DNA from 2 places in the Streptomyces sp. NPDC098789 genome. Region 2 is predicted to be linked to the other one. Evidence: riboswitches for the same ligand, from Rfam matches in the RefSeq annotation. Region 2 holds a riboswitch; the other holds the start of a gene.
The links. A riboswitch is a leader RNA that binds a small molecule or an ion and turns the genes downstream of it on or off. The one in region 2 is predicted to bind cobalamin.

Region 1 (7,025 bases), on a different contig from region 2:
ATGAGTGCGCAGCGACAGGGTCGGCCCTTATCGCACCGGCGCCGCCCGGGCCTGCGCGGCGGCCGGATGCTGCTGGCCGCGCTCGTCTCGGGCTTCCTCCTCGTCGGGGTGTTCGCCGCGACGGGCATCGCCTGGGACCCCTTCTCCGCCGGACCCCGCCCGGACCGCTCGGCGCCGGACATCGGCGCGCCCTGGTCCACCGGACCCGGCGACCACGGCCGCTCCGCCGGCACCCCGGGGAGCGGCGCCCCCGACGCGAGCCCGGACCCCGCCGCGTCGGGGAGCGCGGGCGCCGGCGACGACGGGGGCGCGGCGGGCGGCGGCGTGCGGCCCGCCGGCGCCCTGCCCTTCGACCTGCCGGACGCCACCGCGCTGCGCGCCGGCAAGAAGCTGGTCTTCGCCCACTACTTCACCCCCTACCCGCTCTCCCTCGACAACGCGAGCGCGGACGGCGACTACTACACCCGCAACTACCTCGCCCCGGCGGGGGAGAACGGCAAGCACGAGCGCTACGGCGGGCTGCTGCGCGACCGACCGCTGCCCGTAGCGCCCCAACAGGGCAACTGGGAGCTGGCCAACCTCCGTCAGGAGGTGCGCACGGCCCGCGCCGCCGGGATCGACGGATTCACCCTCGACCTGCTCTCCCTCTCCGGCCCCAACTGGGACCGCGCCAACCTCCTGATGGAGGCAGCCCGTTCGGTCGATCCCGACTTCAAGGTCATGCTGATGCCGGACATGACCTCCCTCAAGACGGACGACCCGGCCGTGCTCGCGGCCGCGCTCGCCGCGCTCGCCGTGGCACCCGCCGCGCACCGGCTCGGCGACGGACGGCTGGTCGTCTCCCCGTTCAAGGCGGAGGAGAAGGACGTCGCCTGGTGGACCCGGGTGCTGGACCTGCTGAAGTCGAAGCACGGCATCCGCACCGCGTTCGTCCCGCTCTTCCTCGACTTCGGCGCGCACGGCGCGCGGTTCGCGCCCATCAGCTACGGGTTCTCCGAATGGGGCAGCCGCAGCTACGTCGGCCAGGACGGCGCGGCCGGCGACGTCCGGCGCGCGCACGAGGCGGGCAAGATCTGGATGCAACCGGTCTCCGTCCAGGACGCCCGCCCCAACCAGGGGATCTACGACGAGGCGGGGAACACCGCCACCCTGCGCTCCACCTGGACGCACGCCATCGACGACGGCGCCGACTGGGTGCAGCTGACCACCTGGAACGACTACTCGGAGGGCAGCCAGTTCGCACCCTCCCTGCACAACGGCCACACCTACCTGGACATCTCCTCCTACTACCTGACCCGGTTCAAGACGGGCGCCTGGCCGCGGATCGTCCGGGACACGCTCTACCTGACCTCGCGCACCCAGTTCGCCGCGACCGACCCGACCGGGACCCAGTCCCTGGTGATGTCCCTGCGCAAGGGCAGCGCCGCGCCCCGGGACGCGGTGGAGGTGCTCAGCTTCCTGACCGCGCCGGCCACCGTCCGTACCGCGACCGGCGGGGACGCGGACGCCTACGAGGCCCCGGCCGGAGTCGGGTCGCACCTGCTGGAGCTGCGCTCCGGCACCAGCTCCGCCCGGGCGGTCCGCGACGGGGCCACCTCGACCGCGGTCGAGCTGCCGTACCCGGTGGACCGCAAGGTCGCGGTCCAGGACCTCCAGTACTACGGGGCCACCAGCGGTCGCGCTTCGTAGCGGCGCCGGCGCGCGAGGGCGGCCGGCCGGACGGGTGGGAGGGACTTTGGGACCCTCTCCGGGGACGAAGGTCACCCAATATCTAGTGGTCGCACTGGGCGGTCATATCCATATGTAGTGTTGGCCCTGCCGGTTCGGCGGGGTCACGCTCATGCTCGCTCATGTCCGCCCCGACCGAGGCAACAGGGAACCCGATGCGAATCCGGGACTGCCCCGCAACGGTGAGCGCACGCCCTTCCCCCGACGGGGACGGGGCGCCGCGCGAGTCCGACACCTGCCGGCGAACGAACCACACTTCCGTGCCGAGCCTCGTGGGAGGGCTGCCGTGACTGCTGCCGTCGACGCCGTAGAGACCGTGACCGAATACCTGGAACGCCGGGACTGGCGGGTCAACGCCAACGCCAACCAGGGCTACTCGCTCGGCGGCCTGATCCTGAACGCGGCGGGCAAGGTGACGGCGAACTACTGGCTGGAGCGCGTCTACCCGGCCGAGATCGCCGGCGCCCACCGCGAGGGCGACTTCCACATCCACGACCTGGACATGCTCTCCGGCTACTGCGCGGGCTGGTCCCTGCGCACCCTGCTGACCGAGGGGTTCAACGGGGTCCCCGGCCAGATCGACTCCGGCCCGCCCCGGCACCTGTCCTCGGCCGTCGGTCAGATCGTCAACTTCCTCGGCACCCTCCAGAACGAGTGGGCGGGCGCCCAGGCCTTCTCCTCCTTCGACACCTACCTCGCCCCCTACGTCCGCCTCGACGCGATGACGTACGCCCAGGTCAGGCAGTGCGTCCAGGAGCTGGTGCACAACCTGAACGTGCCCTCGCGCTGGGGCACCCAGACCCCCTTCACCAACCTCACCTTCGACTGGACCTGCCCCGAGGACCTGCGGGAGCAGGTCCCCGTGATCGGCGGCGCCGAGGTGGACTTCACCTACGGCGAGCTCCAGAGCGAGATGGACCTGATCAACCGGGCCTACATCGAGGTCATGACGGAGGGGGACGCCACCGGCCGGGTCTTCACCTTCCCGATCCCGACCTACAACATCACCCGGGACTTCCCCTGGGAGAGCGAGAACGCCGAGCGGCTCTTCGCGATGACCGCGAAGTACGGGCTCCCGTACTTCCAGAACTTCATCAACTCCGAGCTGTCCCCGAACATGATCCGCTCCATGTGCTGCCGGCTCCAGCTCGACCTCACCGAACTGCTCAGGCGCGGCAACGGCCTCTTCGGCAGCGCCGAACAGACCGGCTCCCTGGGCGTGGTCACGCTCAACTGCGCCCGCCTCGGACACGTCCACGCGGGCGACGAGGACGCCCTGATGGCGGCCGTGGACCGGCTGTGCGAGCTGGCCAAGGACAGCCTGGAGCTGAAGCGGATCACCGTCCAGGACCTGATCGACGGCGGGCTGTTCCCGTACACCAAGCGCTACTTGGGCACCCTGCGCAACCACTTCTCGACCATCGGGGTCAACGGGATCAACGAGATGATCCGCAACTTCTCCGGGGACGCGGACGACATCACCACCGAGGCCGGGCACGCGCTGGCCGTGCGCCTGTTGGACCGCGTCCGCGCACGCATGGTGGAGTTCCAGGAGCGGACCGGGAACCTCTACAACCTGGAGGCCACCCCGGCCGAGGGGACGACGTACCGCTTCGCCAAGGAGGACCGGCGGCGCTTCCCCGACATCCTCCAGGCGGGCACGGACGCCAACCCCTACTACACCAACTCCTCGCAGCTGCCCGTCGGGTGGACCGACGATCCCTTCGAGGCGCTGGAGCGGCAGGACGAACTCCAGGCCAAGTACACGGGCGGCACGGTCCTGCACCTCTACATGTCGGAGCGGATCCCCACCGCCGAGGCCTGCCGGTCCCTGGTGCGCCGCTCGCTGGAGCGGTTCCGGCTGCCCTACCTCACGGTCACCCCGACCTTCTCGATCTGCGCGGAGCACGGCTACCTCGCGGGTGAGCAGCCGAACTGCCCGCGGTGCGGCGCCGATTGCGAGGTGTGGACACGGGTCATGGGCTACCACCGGCCGGTGACCTCCTTCAACATCGGCAAGAAGGGCGAGCACGCCGAGCGCGTCCACTTCCGGCACGCCGAGGGAGCGCCTGGAGCGGACACGGGTTCGGGCGCGGGAGCGGGAGCCGGGGCGTGATCCGGATCGGCGGCTGGTCGCGGCTGTCCACCTGCGACTGGCCGGGCCGGCTGACCAGCACCGTCTTCTGCCAGGGCTGCCCCTGGCGGTGCGGGTACTGCCACAACCCCGACCTGCTCCCCCCACTCGCACCCGCCGCGGTGAGTTGGGAGGAGGTGCTGCGCCACCTCGCGCGGCGCACCGGCCTGCTCGACGGCGTGGTCTTCTCCGGTGGCGAACCCCTGCTCCAGCGCGGCCTGGCCGAGGCGATCCGCGAGGCCCGCGCGCTGGGCCACCAGGTGGGCCTGCACACCGGCGGGGCCTTCCCGCGCCGCTTCGCCCGGCTGCTCGACGAGGGCCTGCTGGACTGGGTCGGCTTCGACGTGAAGGCCCCGCCCGGCCGTTACGAGCGGGTGACCGGCATCGGTCACGCGGCGGCCTCGGCCGAGGCGAGCCTGCGCCTCCTGCTCGCCTCCGGCGTCCCGCACCAACTGCGCACCACCGTCGATCCGGCGCACCTGGACGCGCGGGCCCTGGCGGATCTCGACGGCTGGTTGGCGGGGCTCGGCGCCGGGAGCTCGGTCCGTCAGGTGCTGCGGCCGTCCGCCGTGGCGTAATTGGCCCTACCGGATCATGCGGTCACCCCCGCATGATCCGGTGGGGCAGCACCACCGCTGCCGCCCGCCGCGCCGCACATCCCGGAGGCACCCGTGACCGAGCCCATCACCCCGTCGGCCTTCCCCGGTGGGGCCGGACTCTTCCGCCTGGACCCGGACGTCGCCCACCTCAACCACGGTTCCTTCGGGGCCGTGCCGATACCCGTCCAGGACGCCCACCAGGCCCTGCGCGAGGAGATGCACGCCGACCCCGACGCCTTCTTCGTCGGCGTGGGCGACCGGATCGCCGCCGCCCGGGCCAGGATCGCCGCCCACCTCGATCCGGCCGCCGACCCGGAGGGCATGTCCTTCATCTCCAACGCCACCGAGGGCGCCAACCTGGCCCTGGACGCCCTGCGGCTCGCCGAGGGCGAGGAGATCCTGGTCACCGACCACGGCTACGGCACCGTGGTCGAGGCCGCCGCCCGCCGCGCCCCGCTGAACCGCGTCGCCCTCGACCCGCGGCTGCCCGACGAGGACGCCGTGCGCGAAGCCGTCCTGGCCGGCCTCACCCCGCGCACCAAGGTCGCCGTCCTCGACCACATCAGCTCGCCCACCGCCCGGCTCATCGCCTCCCCGCAGCTGCTCGCCGACCTCGCCGAGCGCGGGATCACCACCATCGTCGACGGCGCGCACGCCCTCGGGATGCTCGCCGAGCCGCTCGCCGGCCGGGCCGACTTCTGGTTCGGCAACCTGCACAAGTGGGGCTACGCGCCCTCGGGCAGCGCGATCCTCTCGATCACGGACCCGGCGCACCGGGAGCGGATCCGGCCCCTGGTCCCGTCCTGGGAGAACCACCTGGGCTACCCGCGCGCCCTGGAGGGCCGGGCCACCCTCGACTACACCGGCTGGCTCGCCGCCCCGGACGGCCTGGACCTGCTGGCCGGGCTCGACGCCACCAAGGTGCGGGCGCACAACAGCGCCCTGGTCGACCACGGGACCGCCCTGCTCGCCGAGCTGCCCGGGGTGGTCCCGCTGCCGCACACCGAGGGGCTCGCCATCCGCGCCCTGCGGCTGCCGCCGGACATCGCGCGGACCCCGGAGGAAGCCCGGGTCCTGCGCGAGGAGATCGCCGCGCGGCTGCGCATCCGGGTCCTCATCTGGCCCTGGCAGGGCGGGGGCGGCATCCGCATCTCCGGCCAGATCTACAACCGGCCCGAGGAGTACGAGCGCCTCGCGGCCGAGCTCCCCGCGCTCCTGGGCTGAGCCGGGCGCGGGTGCGGGCGCGGGCCGGGCACCTGCCCGCACCCGCGCCCGACGGTCAGTTCCGGCGGAGCAGGTACGTGTCCATGATCCAGCCCTTGCGGGCCCGGGCCTCGGTGCGCAGCTCCTCGATCCGCCCGGCCACCTCGGCCAGCTTCCCCGAGACCAGGATCTCGTCCTCGGTGCCGACGTAGGCGCCCCAGTAGATGAAGAGGTCCTGGTCGAGGTGGTGGGTGAAGGCGTGCCGGGCGTCCAGCATCACCACCACGTCGTCCACGTCCGCGGGCCAGCCCTCGGCCAGCCGGCGCCCGGTGGTGATCTGGACGGGACGGCCGACCCGGTTGAGGTTGGTGCGGTGCCGGGCCAGCAGCGCGGAGACGCTGCTGATGCCGGGGACCACCTCGTGCTCGAACTCCACCCGACCCCGCTCCAGCACCTCGTCGAGGATCGCCAGCGTGGAGTCGTACAAGGAGGGGTCGCCCCACACCAGGAACGCGCCCGTCTCGCCCTCGGCGAGGTCCCGCTCGATGAACCGCTCGAACAGCTCGGCCCGCGCGCTGCGCCAGCCGTCCACCGTCGGGGCGTAGTCCGCCGGAGTGCGGTCCCGGTCCGGGTCGCGGCCCTCCACGAGCCGGTGGTCGGGGCGGGCGTGGGCGTCGAGCATCGCCCGCCGCAGCCCGGTCAGGTCCGCCTTCTCCTCGCCCTTCTCCAGGATGAGGAACGCGTGCGCGGCGCCGATCGCCTTCACCGCCTGGAGGGTGAGGTGGTCCGGGTCGCCCGCGCCTATGCCGATCACTGAGAACTTCTTCACCGCGCCATTGTGCACCCCGCTATGGTGCGCTCATGCGGGTCGCCCTGTTCGTCACCTGCGTCAACGACGCGCTGTACCCCTCGACGGGGATCGCCGTCGTGCGACTGCTGGAGCGCCTCGGGGTCGAGGTGGACTTCCCCGCAGGCCAGAGCTGCTGCGGCCAGCCCTCCTACAACACCGGCTACCGGTGGGAGACCGAGCCCCTGCTGCGGCGCACCGCCGCGGCCTTCGCCGGGTACGACCACGTCGTCACCCCCTCCGGGTCCTGCGCCGCGATGCTCCGCGAGCACTACCCCCGGATCGGGCGCAGGGCGGCGGACGAGGGCCGCGGCGCCGAGCTCGCGGAGCTGGCGGCGGAGCTGGCCCCGCGGGTGTACGAGCTGACCGAGTTCCTCGTGGACGTGCTCGGGGTGAGCGACGTCGGGGCGTACTTCCCGCACAAGGTCACCTACCACCCGTCCTGCCACGGCCTGCGCTCCCTCGGGCTCGGTGACCGGCCGCGCCGGCTGCTCGCCGCGGTCCGGGGACTGGA
Region 2 (7,025 bases):
GCCGGCTCCCGAGATGAACTGCTTGACCCCGCTCAGGACGTAGTCGTCGCCCACCCGTTCGGCCCGGGTGCGCAGCGCGGCCGCGTCCGACCCGGCGCCCGGCTCGGTCAGGCAGTAGCTGCCGAGGGACCGGGCCGAGCACAGCGCGGGGAGCCACCGGTCGCGCTGGGCGGCGTCGCCGTAGCGGTCGATCATCCAGGCGACCATGTTGTGGATGGACAGGTACCCGGCGATGGAGGGGCACCCGGTGGCGAGGGCCTCGAAGACGAGGACGCCGTCGGCGCGGTTCAGCCCCGAACCGCCGTGCTCCTCACGGACGTACACGCCGCCGAGTCCGAGGTCGGCCGCCTTGCGGAGCACGTCCACCGGGAAGTGCTTGTCCTGGTCCCAGCCGACGGCGTACGGACCGAGCTGCTCCTGTGCGAAGTCGAGCGTGACCTCGGCCAGGGCGAGCTGATCGGGGGTCAGTGTGGTGGTCACCGGCTCAGCCCATCGTCGGGATGGTGAAGCTCGCGCCCTCCTTGGCCCCGGAGGGCCAGCGCGAGGTGACGGTCTTGGTACGGGTGTAGAAGCGGATCGAGTCGGGGCCGTGCTGGTTGAGGTCTCCGAAGCCGGACCGCTTCCAGCCGCCGAAGGTGTGGTAGGCGACGGGGACCGGGATGGGCACGTTGACGCCGACCATGCCCGCACCGACGCGGCGGGTGAAGTCGCGGGCGGTGTCGCCGTCGCGGGTGAAGATCGCGACGCCGTTGCCGTACGGGTGCTCGGTGGGCAGCCGCAGCGCCTCCTCGTAGTCCGCCGCGCGGGCCACGCACAGCACCGGACCGAAGATCTCCTCGCGGTAGATCCGCATGCGCGGGGTGACGCGGTCGAAGAGGGTGGCCCCCGCGAAGAAGCCGTTCTCGTGCCCGGGCAGGGTGAACCCGCGCCCGTCGACGACGAGTTCGGCGCCCTCGTTGACCCCGATGTCGACGTAGCGCCGGACCCGGTCCAGCGCGTCCCGGCTGACCAGCGGGCCGAAGTCGGCGGTGGCGTCGTCGGAGCGGCCGATCCGCAGGGTGGCGATGCGCTCCTTGAGGCGGGCGACCAGCGCGTCGGCGGTCTCCTCGCCGACGGGGACGGCGACGGCGATGGCCATGCAGCGCTCGCCGGCCGAGCCGTAGCCCGCCCCGATCAGGGCGTCGACGACCTGGTCGAGATCGGCGTCCGGCATCACGATCATGTGGTTCTTGGCGCCGCCGAAGCACTGGGCGCGCTTGCCGTGGGCGGCGGCGGTGGCATAGATGTGCGCGGCGATCGGGGTGGAGCCGACGAAGCCGAGCGCCTGTACCCGGGGGTCCGTCAGCAGCGTGTCGACCGCCTCCTTGCCGCCGTTGACCACGTTGAACACGCCGGGCGGCAGCCCCGCTTCGAGGAACAGCTCGGCCAGCCGCAGGGGTACGGAGGGGTCCCGCTCGGAGGGCTTGAGGATGAAGGCGTTGCCGCAGGCGAGCGCGGGGGCGGCCTTCCACAGCGGGATCATCGCGGGGAAGTTGAAGGGGGTGATGCCCGCGACGACGCCGAGCGGTGAGCGCAGGGAGTGCACGTCGATGCCGGTTCCGGCGTTGTCGGTGAACTCGCCCTTGAGGAGGTGGGGGATGCCCGCGGCGAACTCGACGACCTCCAGGCCGCGTTGGATGTCGCCGTGGGCGTCGGCGACGGTCTTGCCGTGTTCGGCCGACAACAGTCGCGCCAGCGACTCCCTTTCGCCTTCGATGAGTTGCAGGAAGCGCAGCAGGACACGGGCCCGGCGCTGCGGGTTCCACTCGCCCCACTCGCGCTGCGCCGCCTCGGCGTCGGTGATGGCGGCCTCGGTGTCGGCGCGTCCGGCGAGCGGGACCCGGGCCTGGACGGCGCCGGTGTTGGGGTCGTGGACGTCGGCGAAGAGGCCGGACGTGCCGGTGGTGTGCTTTCCGCCGATGAAATGGGTGAGTTCGCGGACCATGGGAGCCTGCTCTCGTCAGGTGAGGATCCGGGGACGGCACGGCGCACCGGCAACCGGACCCGGGTCGGGTCCGTCGCGTGGGGTGCCGTGGGACAGGGCTGCCGGAGGCGGCCGATGAGCTAGAGCGCGGGGGTCGCCGCTCGCTCCGCCGGATCACCAGGGTCGTGGGTACGGACCGGTGCCATGCGTGTCTGCTCCATCCTCGTGGACAACACGGAACGTTCCGCGGCCGGTAACCTGACTCCCGGATCACCGCGTGCCGTCCGCCTCACCGACGTGAAGCCGTCAGTGGCGTGTGGAGGGCAGCACACTCCCCGGTCACAGTGGCGGGACCGTGCCGGATTCACACCGGCTTCCCTGCACCGCGGACCTTGTGCCACGAACATATAGTTGGACGTCCTAGTAAGTCCACCCCCACCTTCGCCATCCCCACCGGCACGGCCGGCCCGGATGGCCGGCGCGGCTCAACCGTCCTCGGCGACGACCGGATAGGGCACGAAGGTGCTGCTGTTCTCGTCGACCGCGAGCGTGCGACCGAGCGGGGGAGCGGCGCGCTGGGGGCATTCGAGGCGTTCGCAGAGGCGACAGCCCATGCCGATCGGCGTGGCGGCCGAGGCGTTGGCGAGGTCGAGCCCGTCGGAGTAGACCAGGCGGGAGGCGTGCCGGATCTCGCACCCGAGGCCGATCGCGAAGGTCTTGCCGGGCTCGCCCCAACCGCCGCGGTGCCGGGTGACGGCCCGGGCGGTCCACAGGTGGCGCGCGCCGTCGGGCATGGCGGCGATCTGGACGTGGATGCGGCCGGGGGCGGCGAAGGCCTCGTAGACGTTCCACAGCGGGCAGGTGCCGCCCGCCCGGGAGAAGTGGAATCCGGTGGCGGACTGCCGCTTGGACATGTTCCCGGCCCGGTCGACGCGGACGAAGGAGAACGGCACGCCCCGCAGGCGCGGCCGCTGGAGTGTGCTGAGGCGGTGGCAGACCGTCTCGTAGCCCAGACCGAAGCGGACGGTGAGCTTCTCGATGTCGTAGCGCTCCTCCTCGGCCGCCGCGTGGAAGGCCCCGTACGGGAGCACCAGCGCCGCGGCGAAGTAGTTCGCGATGCCGATCCGGGCCAGTGACCAGGCGGCCGAGCCCTCGTCGAAGTCCTCCGAGGCGAGGGCGGACAGGCCCGCTCCGTGTTCGAGGAGCGCGAGTTGGGTGGCCATCCGGAACGCCTGTTGACCGGGGAGCAGCCGCGGCGACAGGTGCAGGGTCCGCCGCGCGGGGTCGTAGCGGTGCAGCCGGTCGGCGTCCGGGGCCAGGCGCACGCCGTGCCGTTCGGCCAGCCGGTCCGCGAGGGCGGGCAGCACGCCGCCGGGGCGGATGCCGATCGCGCCCGCCAGCTCCTCGGCCGCGAGATCGGTGTCGTGGAGGTAGTTCTGGCGGCGGTAGAAGAACTCGCGGATCTCCTCGTGCGGCGGCCGGGGTCCGCCGACGGTCCCCCCGGCCCTGCCGTCGGCGGCGTCCGAGAGCCGCTCCGTCAGGGCGACGTTGCGCCGCCCCAGGTCGAGCAGGACCCCTGCGACGGCCGGCAACCGCTGGACCAGCTCGGCCAGTTCGGAAGCGGAGACCCGGGCGGCCGTGATGTCGTCGGCCAGTGCCTCGCGCAGGTCCGCGACCGTGCGCGCGCCGTCCCGCTCCGCGAAGAAGCCGGGATCGACGCCGAACGCCTCCGTGAGCCGGAGCAGCACGGGCACCGTGAGCGGGCGCGAGTCGTGCTCCATCTGGTTCAGGTAGCTGGGGGAGATCTCCAGTCGGCGCGCCAGCTCGGCCTGGCTGAGCCGCCGCTCCTCGCGCAGCCGCCGCAGCCGCGCCCCCGCATAGGTCTTGCCCATCGTGCCCCCCGTACCGCCTACCAGTGAGTAGGAAAGTGAGTGTAGGCGCGGCGGCGGACCGTGCACCCTTCGCAATCTTGGCAATCGCGGCGAAGAAGATGCGCAGAACGTGGCATGCGGCCACGGTTGATGGCACTCGGTGCCACTGCCAGAGTCGGACTGCGGCCAGGAAGCCCGCAGAAGCGTCCGGCGGGCGCCGAGGGCGGATCGCGCACCACGGTGTGCAGGGTGCACCGAGTGTCACCCGGTGACTCGTCGATGTCTCATTCGCACATTTCACATGTCCACTTTTTGACGTGACTCAGGGGAGACGGCCATGGCCACGCAGCAGGCTCAGGCTCAGGACCGGAATCAGGCTCAGGCCCAGGCGGGAACGACGACGGCGGCGGCCCGGGAACTGGAGCAGCGGTGGGTGAGCGACCCCCGCTGGGCCGGCATCGAGCGGACCTACTCCGCCGAGGACGTCGTCCGCCTCTCCGGCAGCGTCCGCGAGGAGCACACCCTGGCCCGGCGCGGCGCCGAGCGGCTGTGGCGCCAGCTGCACGAGCAGGACTACATCCACGCCCTGGGCGCCCTCACCGGCGGCCAGGCCGTCCAGCAGGTGCGGGCGGGACTCCAGGCGATCTACCTGTCCGGCTGGCAGGTCGCGGCCGACGCCAACCAGGCCGGCCACACCTACCCCGACCAGAGCCTGTACCCGGTCAACTCGGTTCCGCAGGTGGTCCGTCGGATCAACAACGCCCTGCTGCGCGCCGACCAGATCGCGACCGCCGAGGGCGGTACGGACACCACCGACTGGCTGGCCCCGATCGTGGCGGACGCCGAAGCCGGCTTCGGCGGCCCCCTCAACGCCTTCGAGCTGACCAAGGCCATGATCGCGGCGGGCGCGGCGGGCATCCACTACGAGGACCAGCTGGCCTCCGAGAAGAAGTGCGGCCACCTCGGCGGCAAGGTGCTCGTCCCCACCGCCCAGCACGTCCGCACCTTGAACGCGGCCCGCCTGGCCGCCGACATCGCGGACACCCCGACCCTGATCATCGCCCGTACCGACGCCCTCGCCGCCACCCTGTTGACCAGCGACGTCGACGAGCGCGACGCCGAGTTCTGCACGGGCGAGCGCACCGCCGAGGGCTTCTACCACGTCCGGGGCGGGATGGCCCCGGTCATCGCCCGCGGCCTCGCCTACGCCCCGTACGCGGACCTGATCTGGGTGGAGACGGGCACCCCGGACCTGGCGCAGGCCCGCGAGTTCGCCGAGGCGATCCACGCGCGGTACCCGGACCAGATGCTGGCCTACAACTGCTCGCCGTCCTTCAACTGGAAGGCGGCGCTGGACGACGACCAGATCGCCAAGTTCCAGCGGGAACTGGGCGCGATGGGCTACCGCTTCCAGTTCATCACCCTGGCCGGCTTCCACTCGCTCAACCACGGCATGTTCGACCTCGCCCGCGGCTACGCCGAGCACGGCATGACCGCGTACGTCGACCTCCAGGAGCGCGAGTTCGCCGCCCAGGCGCAGGGGTTCACCGCCGTCAAGCACCAGCGCGAGGTCGGCACGGGCTACTTCGACCTGGTCTCCACCGCCGTCAACCCGACCTCCTCGACCACCGCGCTCGCGGGCTCCACGGAGGAAGAGCAGTTCCACTAGGCCCCGCACCGCAGCGCTCGGTCCACACCGCACCGCCCCCGGGGCCCCGCACCGGAGCCCCGGGCCCCCTCTTCCTCCGCTCCGCTTCCCTCCTAGAGGAGACCCGTATGTCCGTCCCCGCGATCACGCGCCGCGTCGAGGTCCTCGCGGCTCCGGGCGAGCGCCACGACGAGATCCTGACGCCCGAGGCGCTCGACTTCCTGGCCCGGCTCGACGAGGCCTTCGCGGACCGGCGGCTCAGGCTCTTCAAGGAGCGCGAGCGCCGCTCGGCCAACCTGGCAGCCGGCACCCCGCTGGACTTCTCCCGCGCCACCTCGGCCGTCCGCGCCGACCCCGACTGGCGGGTCGCGCCCCCCGCGCCCGGTCTGACCGACCGGCGGGTGGAGATCACCGGCCCGCCCGAGCGGCGCATGACGGTGCACGCCCTCAACTCCGGCGCCCAGGTGTGGATGGCCGACTTCGAGGACGCCACCTCGCCCACCTGGGACAACGTCATCGGCGGGCAGCTGAACCTGCTCGACGCCATCGAGCGCCGCATCGACTTCACCACCCCGGAGGGCAAGGAGTACCGCCTCGGCGCGGACCTGGCGACCATCGTGGTGCGCCCCCGCGGCTGGCACCTCACCGAGGAGCACCTGGAGATCGACGGCCGCCCCGTCCCGGCCTCCCTGGTCGACTTCGGCCTGTACTTCTTCCACTGCGCCCAGCGGCAGATCGACGCCGGGCACGGCCCGTACTTCTACCTTCCCAAGCTGGAGAACCGCAACGAAGCACGGCTGTGGAACGACGTGTTCGTGCTGGCCCAGGAACTGCTCGGGATCCCCCGCGGCACGGTCCGCGCCACCGTGCTCATCGAGACCGTCACCGCGGCGTTCGAGATGGAGGAGATCCTCTACGAGCTGCGCGAGCACAGCTCCGGGCTCAACGCGGGCCGTTGGGACTACCTCTTCAGCATCATCAAGACCTTCGGCCACCGCACCGACTTCCAACTGCCCGACCGGGCCAAGGTCACCATGACCGCCCCCTTCATGCGTGCCTACGCCGAACTCCTCGTCCGCACCTGCCACCGGCGCGGCGCCCACGCCATCGGCGGCATGTCCGCACACGTCCCCGGGAAGGACGCGGCCGCGAACGAGGCGGCGCTCGCCAAGGTCCGGCTCGACAAGGAGCGCGAGGCCGAGGACGGGTTCGACGGCTCCTGGGTCGCCCACCCCGCCCTGGTGCCCGTCTGCCGCACGGTCTTCGACGCCGTGCTCGCCGACCGGCCGCACCAGCTCGACCGTACGCGTGAGGACGTCCGGGTCACCGCGGCCGACCTGCTGTCGGTCCGGCGGGTCGCGGGCCCGCCCACGGCCGAAGGCATCCGTGCCAACGTCGCCGTCGCCCTCCGGTACTTCGACGCGTGGCTGCGCGGCAGCGGCGCCGTCGCCCTGTACGGGCTGATGGAGGACGCGGCGACCGCGGAGATCGCGCGGGTCCAGCTCTGGCAGTGGCTGCGCCACGGCACGGCCGACCGCGCGGG

Region 1: linked by a shared signal. The riboswitch ahead of ACIQWR_RS14610 (ribonucleoside triphosphate reductase) and the one ahead of ACIQWR_RS08380 (CoA-acylating methylmalonate-semialdehyde dehydrogenase) in region 2 are both predicted to bind cobalamin.

The regions. Positions count from the first base shown of each region.
Region 1 covers NZ_JBIWAJ010000006.1:2,950-9,974, reverse strand. The annotation lists gene ACIQWR_RS14615 (glycoside hydrolase family 71 protein) at 1-1,689, shown strand; cobalamin riboswitch at 1,803-1,986, shown strand; gene ACIQWR_RS14610 (ribonucleoside triphosphate reductase) at 2,015-3,844, shown strand; gene ACIQWR_RS14605 (anaerobic ribonucleoside-triphosphate reductase activating protein) at 3,841-4,440, shown strand; gene ACIQWR_RS14600 (aminotransferase class V-fold PLP-dependent enzyme) at 4,534-5,685, shown strand; gene cobF (precorrin-6A synthase (deacetylating)) at 5,741-6,493, opposite strand; gene ACIQWR_RS14590 ((Fe-S)-binding protein) at 6,526-7,025, shown strand, end outside.
Region 2 covers NZ_JBIWAJ010000003.1:191,321-198,345, reverse strand. The annotation lists gene ACIQWR_RS08385 (acyl-CoA dehydrogenase family protein) at 1-480, opposite strand, end outside; gene ACIQWR_RS08380 (CoA-acylating methylmalonate-semialdehyde dehydrogenase) at 485-1,984, opposite strand; cobalamin riboswitch at 2,194-2,380, opposite strand; gene ACIQWR_RS08375 (short-chain fatty acyl-CoA regulator family protein) at 2,449-3,855, opposite strand; gene aceA (isocitrate lyase) at 4,172-5,503, shown strand; gene aceB (malate synthase A) at 5,611-7,025, shown strand, end outside.